2 regions of the Actinosynnema sp. NPDC053489 genome follow, and region 2 is predicted to be linked to the other one. Evidence: riboswitches for the same ligand, from Rfam matches in the RefSeq annotation. Region 2 holds a riboswitch; the other holds the start of a gene.
What was found. A riboswitch is a leader RNA that binds a small molecule or an ion and turns the genes downstream of it on or off. The one in region 2 is predicted to bind glycine.

Region 1 (4,289 bases), on a different contig from region 2:
GCCGCGCGCGGTCTCCTTGTACTTGACCTTCATGTCCTTGCCCGTCTCGCGCATGGTCTTGATGACCTTGTCCAGCGACACGAAGTGGGAACCGTCGCCGCGCAACGCCATCCGCGCCGCCGTGATCGCCTTGATCGAGGCCAGCGCGTTGCGCTCGATGCACGGGATCTGCACCAGCCCGCCGATCGGGTCGCACGTCAGCCCCAGGTTGTGCTCCATGGCGATCTCGGCCGCGTTCTCCACCTGCTCCGGCGTGCCGCCGAGCACCTCGGCCAGCCCGCCCGCCGCCATGGAGCACGCCGAACCCACCTCGCCCTGGCACCCGACCTCGGCGCCGGAGATGGACGCGTTCTCCTTGAACAGCACGCCGATCGCGCCCGCCGTGAGCAGGAACCGGATCACGCCCTCGTCGGACGCCCCCGGCACGAACCGCGTGTAGTAGTGCAGCACCGCGGGCACGATGCCGGCCGCGCCGTTGGTCGGGGCGGTGACCACGCGGCCGCCCGCGGCGTTCTCCTCGTTCACCGCGAGCGCGAACAGGGTCACCCAGTCCATCACCCGCAACGGGTCCGTGGCGTAGTGCTCGGCGGTCATCCGGCGGCGCATCTCGGCCGCGCGGCGGCGCACCTTCAGGCCGCCGGGCAGCACGCCCGCCTCCGTGCAGCCGCGCTCGACGCACTGCTGCATCACGTCCCAGATGTGCAGCAGCCCCGACCGCACCGCCGCCTCGTCGCGCCACGACAGCTCGTTGGCCAGCATGACCTCGCTGATCGACAGCCCGGTCTCCCGGCACCGCGCCAGCAGCTCGTCGCCGGTGCGGAACGGGTGCGCGATCGGCGTCTCGTCGGGCTTGATCCGGTCCGCGCCGGTAGCCGTCTCGTCCACCACGAACCCGCCGCCGACCGAGTAGTACACCGCCGAGTCGACCACCTTCTCACCCGAGTGGGCGGTGAAGCTCATACCGTTGGGGTGCAACGGCAACGACTTGCGCCGGTGCATCACCAGGTCGGCGTCCTCGCTGAACGCGATGTCCCGCGCACCCGCCAGCAGCAGCCGCCCGGTGGCGCGGATCTCCGCCAGCCGCCGCTCGGCCTCCACCGGGTCGACCTCCTCGGGCCGGTGCCCCTCCAGCCCCAGCAGGACCGCCTTGGGGCTGCCGTGCCCGTGGCCGGTCGCGCCGAGCGACCCGAACAGCTCCACGTGCACCCGGTCGACGGAGGCCAGCGAGGGCCGCAGCCGCTCCGCGAACATCATCGCCGCGCGCATCGGGCCGACCGTGTGCGAGCTCGACGGCCCGATGCCCACGGAGAACAGGTCGAACACGCTGATCGCCATGACGTCAGTCCCCGGTCAGTTCCGCGTACTTCGCCGCGGTCAGCAGCCCGGTCGCGTCGGTCACGGCCACCTTGAACAGCCAACCGCCGCCGTACGGGTCGTTGTTGACCAACGACGGGTCGGCGACGGCCGCCGCGTTGACCTCCACGACCTCGCCGCTCACGGGCGCGTACAGGTCGCTGACCGACTTGGTCGACTCCAGCTCGCCGCACACCTCGCCGGACCGCACCACGGCCCCGACCTCGGGCAGCTCCACGAAGACGATGTCGCCCAACGACTCGGCCGCGTACGACGTGATGCCGACCGCCACCGGGTCCTGGGTACCCGGTGCCCAGTCCACCCACTCGTGCTCGGGCGTGTACAGCAGGTTCTCCGGAAATGTCACGACAGCGCTCCCTGACGGCTAGGTCCTCCAGCCCCACTCTGTCCTGGGAACCTGAGAGCTTCGCCGCGCCGGAGCGACGGCTTGCACCGTGGGTGCGCGCCGGGGGCGCGCTTTCCAGAGTCGCCTCACCCGAGCGGTTCTCGCTGCCTGAGAGTGTGCGGGGTACTTGCTCCTTCGGCGCCCCGGCCTGCTCACCGAGGTCTCTCCCGCGCGGGTTCCGGCGCTCACGACGCGCCGCGGCCGATGTTCAGTTGGTCGGCCCGAACGCTAGGTGGGCCGCCGGCGGGTGTCAACGCGCCCGAAGGCTTGTCCGGCCGGCACAACCGCGCCCGGCCGCGTTGGTGCCCCCGGCACGATGACACCGAAATCGCGTTACCGGACCTTTGGTGTAACAACGGCCGAAGGAGCCCACCGTGCGGATCGCAGTCCCCCGCGAGATCAAGAACCACGAGTACCGCGTCGCGCTGACCCCGGCGGGCGCCCACGAGCTGACCCAGCGCGGTCACGACGTGGTGGTCGAGTCCGGAGCGGGCCTGGGTTCGGCCATCACCGACGAGGAGTACCTGGCCGCCGGGGCGAAGGTCGTCGCCAAGGCCGAGGACGTGTGGGCCGAGGGCGACCTGGTGCTCAAGGTCAAGGAGCCGATCGCGGAGGAGTACCCGCGGCTGCGCAAGGGCCAGGTCCTGTTCACCTACCTGCACCTGGCCGCCGACCGGCCGCTGACGCAGGCGCTGCTGGACTCGGGCACCACCGCCATCGCCTACGAGACCGTGCAGACGGCGAACGGCGCGCTGCCGCTGCTGGCCCCGATGTCGGAGGTGGCGGGCAGGCTCGCGCCGCAGGTGGGCGCGTTCGCGCTGATGAAGCCGTCCGGCGGGCGCGGCGTGCTGCCCGGCGGCGTGCCCGGCGTGCACCCGGCCCGGGTGGTCGTCATCGGCGGCGGCGTGGCGGGCCTGAACGCGGCGGCGATCGCCGTCGGCATGGGCGCGGACGTGCAGATCCTGGACACCAACGTCGACCGGCTGCGCCACATCGACGCCCTCTACCAGGGCCGCCTGCGCACCGTGACGTCCAACCGCTACTCGGTCGAGCAGGCCGTCCGCGAGGCCGACCTGGTGATCGGCGCGGTGCTGGTGCCGGGCGCGAAGGCGCCGAAGCTGGTGAGCAACGAGCTGGTGGCCGACATGAAGCCCGGCTCGGTGCTGGTGGACATCGCGATCGACCAGGGCGGCTGCTTCGCCGACTCCCGGCCGACCACGCACGCCGACCCGACCTACCAGGTGCACGACTCGGTCTTCTACTGCGTGGCGAACATGCCCGGGGCCGTGCCGCGCACCTCGACCTACGCGCTGACCAACGTGACGCTGCCCTACGCCGTCGCGCTGGCCGACCACGGCTGGGAGGCCGCGCTGCGGGCGGACGCGTCGCTGGCGCTGGGCCTGAACGCCCACCAGGGCCTGCTGACGAACCTGCCGGTCGCGCAGGCGCACGGCATGGAGCACACGCCGCTGGAGGGCTGAGGGGCGAAGACGCGACGAGGGCCGCTCACGTGCTGTGAGCGGCCCTCGTGGCGTGAAAGACGGCCCGCTCAACCAGCCTGGGGGTCACTGGGAGCGGGCCGCGTGACCAATCCTAGCCGGGAACCGGGGTCCGTGCCCAGCGACCCCACCGAACCGGCCCACGGTTCGGCCCGCGGTGGCGACGCGGTGTGCCCGACCTCAGGCGAACGAGTGAATTCGGGTCATAACAGGTAAGTCACGACGCCCCCGTGACCGATGCACAGGGCAGGAACCCGCGGCTACGCAGCGGGGTCGTCCGCTCGCGTGGCGTCGTGCCGCGCCACCACCGATCGGAGCGCCGATGGCCGAAGCCGAGGGTTGGGTCGCCTGCCACGACCCGTTCGGGCGGGACCGGTCGATGACCGTGCTCGTCGAGGACGACCGGGTCCTGCTGGTCGCGCCGCCGGGCGAGTCCGCTGTGATGTCCGTCACGCAGACCCGGCGGCTGCACCGGTTGCTCGACCGAGTCTCCGACGGGATGTGAAGCGCGTGGACGAGTCCCTGCGGGCCGCCGTCCTGCGCCGGCTGGCGCTGCTGGACGAGGCGGTGCACACCGGCGAGGCGAGCGCCCTGGTGCCGCTCGCGCGCTCGGAGATCCACCGCCTGGCCGACGGTTGGCGGCTGCTGCTGACCGTGCACCAACCCGACCCGGACGGCCGCTGCGGCGCGTGCCCCGGCGTCCTGCGGCACAAGAAGTGGCCGTGCCAGGTGTGGACGATGGCGCACCAGCACCTCATCGGCGACGGCCTGCCGCACCGCGAGCGCCGCCGCCCCCTGCGGACGCTGCGCCACCCGAGGGACGTGGAGACGACGACCGAGATACCGAGGGTCGCGTCGAAACCGCGGCACGCCCTCCCCGAGTGACCCCGCTAGGGCAGGATGACGCCCGGTAGGAGTACTCGGGAGGGACGCGTGCACGACGGCACAGGCCGCATCGTGGTGCAGAACCTGACCAAGCAGTTCGGTCCGGTCGCAGCGGTGCAGAATCTCAGCTTCACGGTGGAACCCGG
Region 2 (4,289 bases):
GCCCAGTGCCTGGCCCGCAACCACCGGCTGGTCTACGGGCGGATGACCGGCTGGGGCCAGGACGGGCCGCTGGCCGACCGCGCCGGGCACGACATCAACTACATCGCGGTGGCGGGCGCGCTGGAGCCGATCGGCCGCGCGGGCGGGCCGCCGACCGTGCCGCTCAACCTCCTCGGCGACTTCGGCGGCGGCGGGCTGCTGCTGGCCGTGGGCGTGCTGGCCGCGCTGTACGAGCGGGAGCGGTCCGGGCGCGGTCAGGTGGTGGACGCGGCCATGGTCGACGGGGCGGCCCTGCTGACGACGTTCGTGCACGGGATGTCGGCCGCCGGCGCCTGGCCCGGCCCGCGCGGCACGAACCTGCTCGACGGCGGCGCGCCGTTCTACGACGTGTACGAGGCGGCCGACGGCCGGTACGTCAGCGTCGGCGCGTTGGAGGACAAGTTCTACGCCGAGCTGCTGGCGCTGCTCGGGCTGGCCGACGCCGGGCTGCCGCCGCGGCACGACCCGGCGAACTGGCCGGAGCTGCGGGCCCGCGTCGCCGCCGCCGTCGCCACCCGGACCAGGGACGAGTGGGCCGCGCTGGCGGAGGGGACCGACGCCTGCCTCGCCCCCGTGCTGGCGCCCGGTGAAGCGCCCCGGAACGGGCACAACGCGGCGCGCGGGACGTTCGTCGAGGTCGCCGGGGTGGCGCAGCCCGCGCCCGCGCCCCGGTTCGACCGCACGCCCGCCGCCGCGCCGGGCCCGCCGCCCGCCGCCGGGCAGCACACCGCCGAGGTGCTCGGCGAGCTGGGCCTGGGGGAGGACGAGGTCGCCGCGCTGCGCGCCGCCGGCGTCGTCGGCTGAGGACTGCCGGCCCCGGATCGATCCGGCACCAACCCCGGATCGGTCCGGAAAAGGGCGCGGGAAATCACCGGAAGGGGGACCGGAAATGAGTGGCAGCCCGCATCGACCTTTGTCACGCTCGGTGCGTGAGCCGGCGCAATCAGGTGATGGGCGGCGAAGAGATGACGATGTCGTTGAACCTCGGTGTCCGTGCCAGGGGGGTGGGCGAGCGCCCGTACCTTGGTGATCGGCGGGACCACTGGTCCCCTTGATAGTCCGTTCAGGTGACAACTGAGGTCGGTCGGGCGTGGTGGTGTGGACGTTCCGGTGCGTTCCGGCGCCCGGTCGGGGGAGGGCGGCGGGTTCGACCGTCATCATCCGGGTGAATGAGGGACCATGACCGTTGACACGACCGGAGCGGCGCCCGGCCGCCCTGCGCAGCGACACGGACGGAGACCGATCGGTGAACCTCAAGAAGGTGGTGACGCTGGCGGCGGTCGCGCTGGTGCTGTTCCTCCTGATCACCCGCCCGAACGAGTCCGCCTCGGCGGTGCGGACGGCGCTGGGGTGGCTCCAGTCCGGAGCGGAGTCGATCATCACCTTCGTTCGCAGCCTGTTCGCCTAGGGCCCTCGGCGCGGTCCGCCGAATCCCGCTGAATGCGGTCACGAACGGTGACCGCCGGGTCGGCGCGTTGCACCGTACGGGTGGAATGAGGGCTATAACGCCCTGGTAACAGGGTTTTGGACAAACCGGGGTCTAGCGGTTGTCGGTACCCGCTAATACGGTGCGTCGCATTGGCTGATCTTCGACCGATGAGGAGGCAGAATGGTCGAGGACTCCGGAGTCGACGAGCTGTTGCGGCAGTGGGCGGCTGAGCGCTCGGACGACGCCGAGCTGCGGGAGGTGAACCGGATCAAGGACGCGTGGCTCGCGGAAGCCCCGCCCTCCGCTCCGGGCATCCCGGTGCAGCGGGCGAATGGCGGGCCCCGCGGCCTGGTGAAGGTCGAGTCCGCGGACCCCGCGTACGTGGCGGCGATGAGGAAGCGGGCGCCCGAGGTGCCCGAGGTCCTGCTCGCGGCCGCCGCCAGCTACTGGCAGCTGGTGGGTGACCTGTCCGAGGCCGAGCTGTGGTGGGACGCGGGCATCAGCCCGTTGGACCAGCGCGCTCTGGACTACCGGGCGGCCGGGCTCACGCCCGCCGACCTCGGTCGTCGCCTCGGCCCGATGACGGTGCTCCAGCACCTGCGTCGGGGCAGCGCGGCGGCCTGGTGCGTGGCCAGGCTGCAGAGGCAACGCCGGGACGGCGTGGCCTAGTCCGACGAGTCGGGTCGGGCTCCTGCGGTCGAGGAGCCCTCACCGTTGAGGGGCGGGCTCCCGTGCCGGGAGCCCCGGCCCGTGGGCAGCACGAAGTACCCTTGAGGCGTGCCCGGCCTCCTCACCCCCAAGCGGCTCGCCGTCGCGGCCGCCTGCCTCGTGTCGCTGGTCGTCTGCTGCGGCCTGGCCTACTGGCAGTGGGAGCGGTTCTCCGAGGCCGGTGGCACCTTCCAGAACCTCGGCTACGTCTTCCAGTGGCCCCTGTTCGGCCTCTTCCCCGCGTTCATGGTGTGGCGCCTGCGCAGGCTGGACGCCCGGCGCAAGGCCGAGGCCGCGCCGGAGCCGGTGGCCGAGCCGCCGCGGCCGGTCGTTACCGTTGAGCCCGTCAGAGCACCCGCGCACGACGAGGACGACGAGCTGGCGGCCTACAACCGCATGCTCGCCGAGCTGCACGCGCGGGACCAGCGGTGAGGCGAAGGTAGGGCGATGAGCGGCGCGTTGACCAGGTTCCGGTTCATGGCTTACGTGGTCGGCGTCGGCCTGCTGCTGCTCGTGGTCGCGATGATCGCCAAGTACGCGGGCGGCACCGAGGGCATGATGCAGGTCGTCGGCCCGGTCCACGGCTTCCTCTACGCGGTCTACCTGGTGCTCACCGTCGACCTCGCGCTCAAGGCCCGCTGGTCGATCAAGGGCACGGTCCTCGTGCTGCTCGCCGGCACGATCCCGTTCGTGTCGTTCTACGCCGAGCGCAAGGTGGTCGAGAGCGTCCGGGCCGAGAAGGGCCTGTGACCGGGCTTGACCCCGCCCGCCGCCCACCCCTAGCGTCTGGCGGTACCAACTGAACACGGCCGTCGATGTCGAGCGGGAGAGCCCCCGAGCGGGGCGCCGAAGGAGCAACTCCTCCCCGGAATCTCTCAGGCACAGGTACCGCCCGACGGAGGCAACTCTGGAAAGCAGGCGCACCCGGTGCGCCTCGCCCACGGTGCAAGCCGCCCTCACCCGGTGGCGAAGCTCTCAGGCTCATGGCAGAGGGGGAGGCTCACTCGACGAGGAGTCTCCGATGGGCCGTGTCATCCTTTCGCTCGTGAATCTCTCGGACGTGCCCACCCGCCGACCCGACCGGTCGGCACCTCGGCATGCCCGCACCCAGGGAGGACCCGCCTGATGGATAGCCGCCGCACGCCCCTGCACGCCGAGCACGAGGCGCTGGGCGCCATGTTCACCGACTTCGCGGGTTGGCGGATGCCGCTGCGCTACGACAGCGAGCTGGCCGAGCACCACGCAGTGCGCACGTCGGCGGGCCTGTTCGACCTGACCCACATGGGTGAGATCGTGCTCACCGGGCCGGAGGCGGGCGCCGCCCTGGACCACGCCCTGGTCGGCCACGCGTCCGCGATCGGCGTCGGCCGCGCCCGGTACACGATGATCTGCGAGGCCGACGGCGGCGTGGTCGACGACCTGATCGTCTACCGCACCGGCGACCAGGAGTACCTCGTCGTCGCGAACGCCTCCAACGCCGACGTCGTCCACCGGGCCCTGGTCGAGCGGGCCAAGGGCTTCGACACCACCGTCGAGGACCGGTCCGCGGACTACGCGCTGCTGGCCGTGCAGGGCCCGAACGCCACCGCGATCCTCGCCGGCCTCACCCCCACCGACCTGGGCGCGGTCAAGTACTACGCCTCCTACCCGACCGAGGTCGCGGGCAAGCCGGTCCTGCTCGCCCGCACCGGCTACACCGGCGAGGACGGCTTCGAGCTGTTCGTCGCCCCGGACGACGCCGCCCACGTCTGGCACGCCCTGATCGAGGCGGGCGAGCCGCACGACCTCCGGCCCGCGGGCCTCGGCTGCCGCGACACCCTCCGCCTGGAGGCGGGCATGCCGCTGTACGGCAACGAGCTGAACCGCGACCGCACCCCGTACCACGCCAACCTCGGCCGGGTGGTCAAGCTCGACAAGCCCGGCGACTTCGTCGGCCGCGACGCCCTGGCCGCTGTGGCCGAGCAGGGCGTGACCGAGGCCCTGGTCGGCCTGAAGACCACCTCGCGCCGCGCGCCCCGGCACGGCTACCCGGTGCTCGACGCCGAGGGCAACCGGGTCGGCGAGGTGACCAGCGGCGCGCTGTCGCCCACGCTCGGCCACTCGGTGGCGATGG

Region 1: another riboswitch for glycine. It lies ahead of gcvH (glycine cleavage system protein GcvH); the one in region 2 lies ahead of gcvT (glycine cleavage system aminomethyltransferase GcvT).

Annotation. Positions count from the first base shown of each region.
Region 1 is NZ_JBITXT010000023.1:3,005-7,293, forward strand. Features, by position in the region: gene ACIGNX_RS33335 (L-serine ammonia-lyase) at 1-1,335, opposite strand, end outside; gene gcvH (glycine cleavage system protein GcvH) at 1,340-1,720, opposite strand; glycine riboswitch at 1,845-1,939, opposite strand; gene ald (alanine dehydrogenase) at 2,134-3,240, shown strand; gene ACIGNX_RS33350 (hypothetical protein) at 3,581-3,763, shown strand; gene ACIGNX_RS33355 (hypothetical protein) at 3,769-4,143, shown strand; gene ACIGNX_RS33360 (ABC transporter ATP-binding protein) at 4,192-4,289, shown strand, end outside.
Region 2 is NZ_JBITXT010000008.1:413,877-418,165, forward strand. Features, by position in the region: gene ACIGNX_RS21570 (CaiB/BaiF CoA transferase family protein) at 1-843, shown strand, start outside; gene ACIGNX_RS21575 (hypothetical protein) at 1,286-1,447, shown strand; gene ACIGNX_RS21580 (helix-turn-helix transcriptional regulator) at 1,649-2,137, shown strand; gene ACIGNX_RS21585 (hypothetical protein) at 2,246-2,608, shown strand; gene ACIGNX_RS21590 (DUF3817 domain-containing protein) at 2,624-2,926, shown strand; glycine riboswitch at 2,990-3,077, shown strand; gene gcvT (glycine cleavage system aminomethyltransferase GcvT) at 3,302-4,289, shown strand, end outside.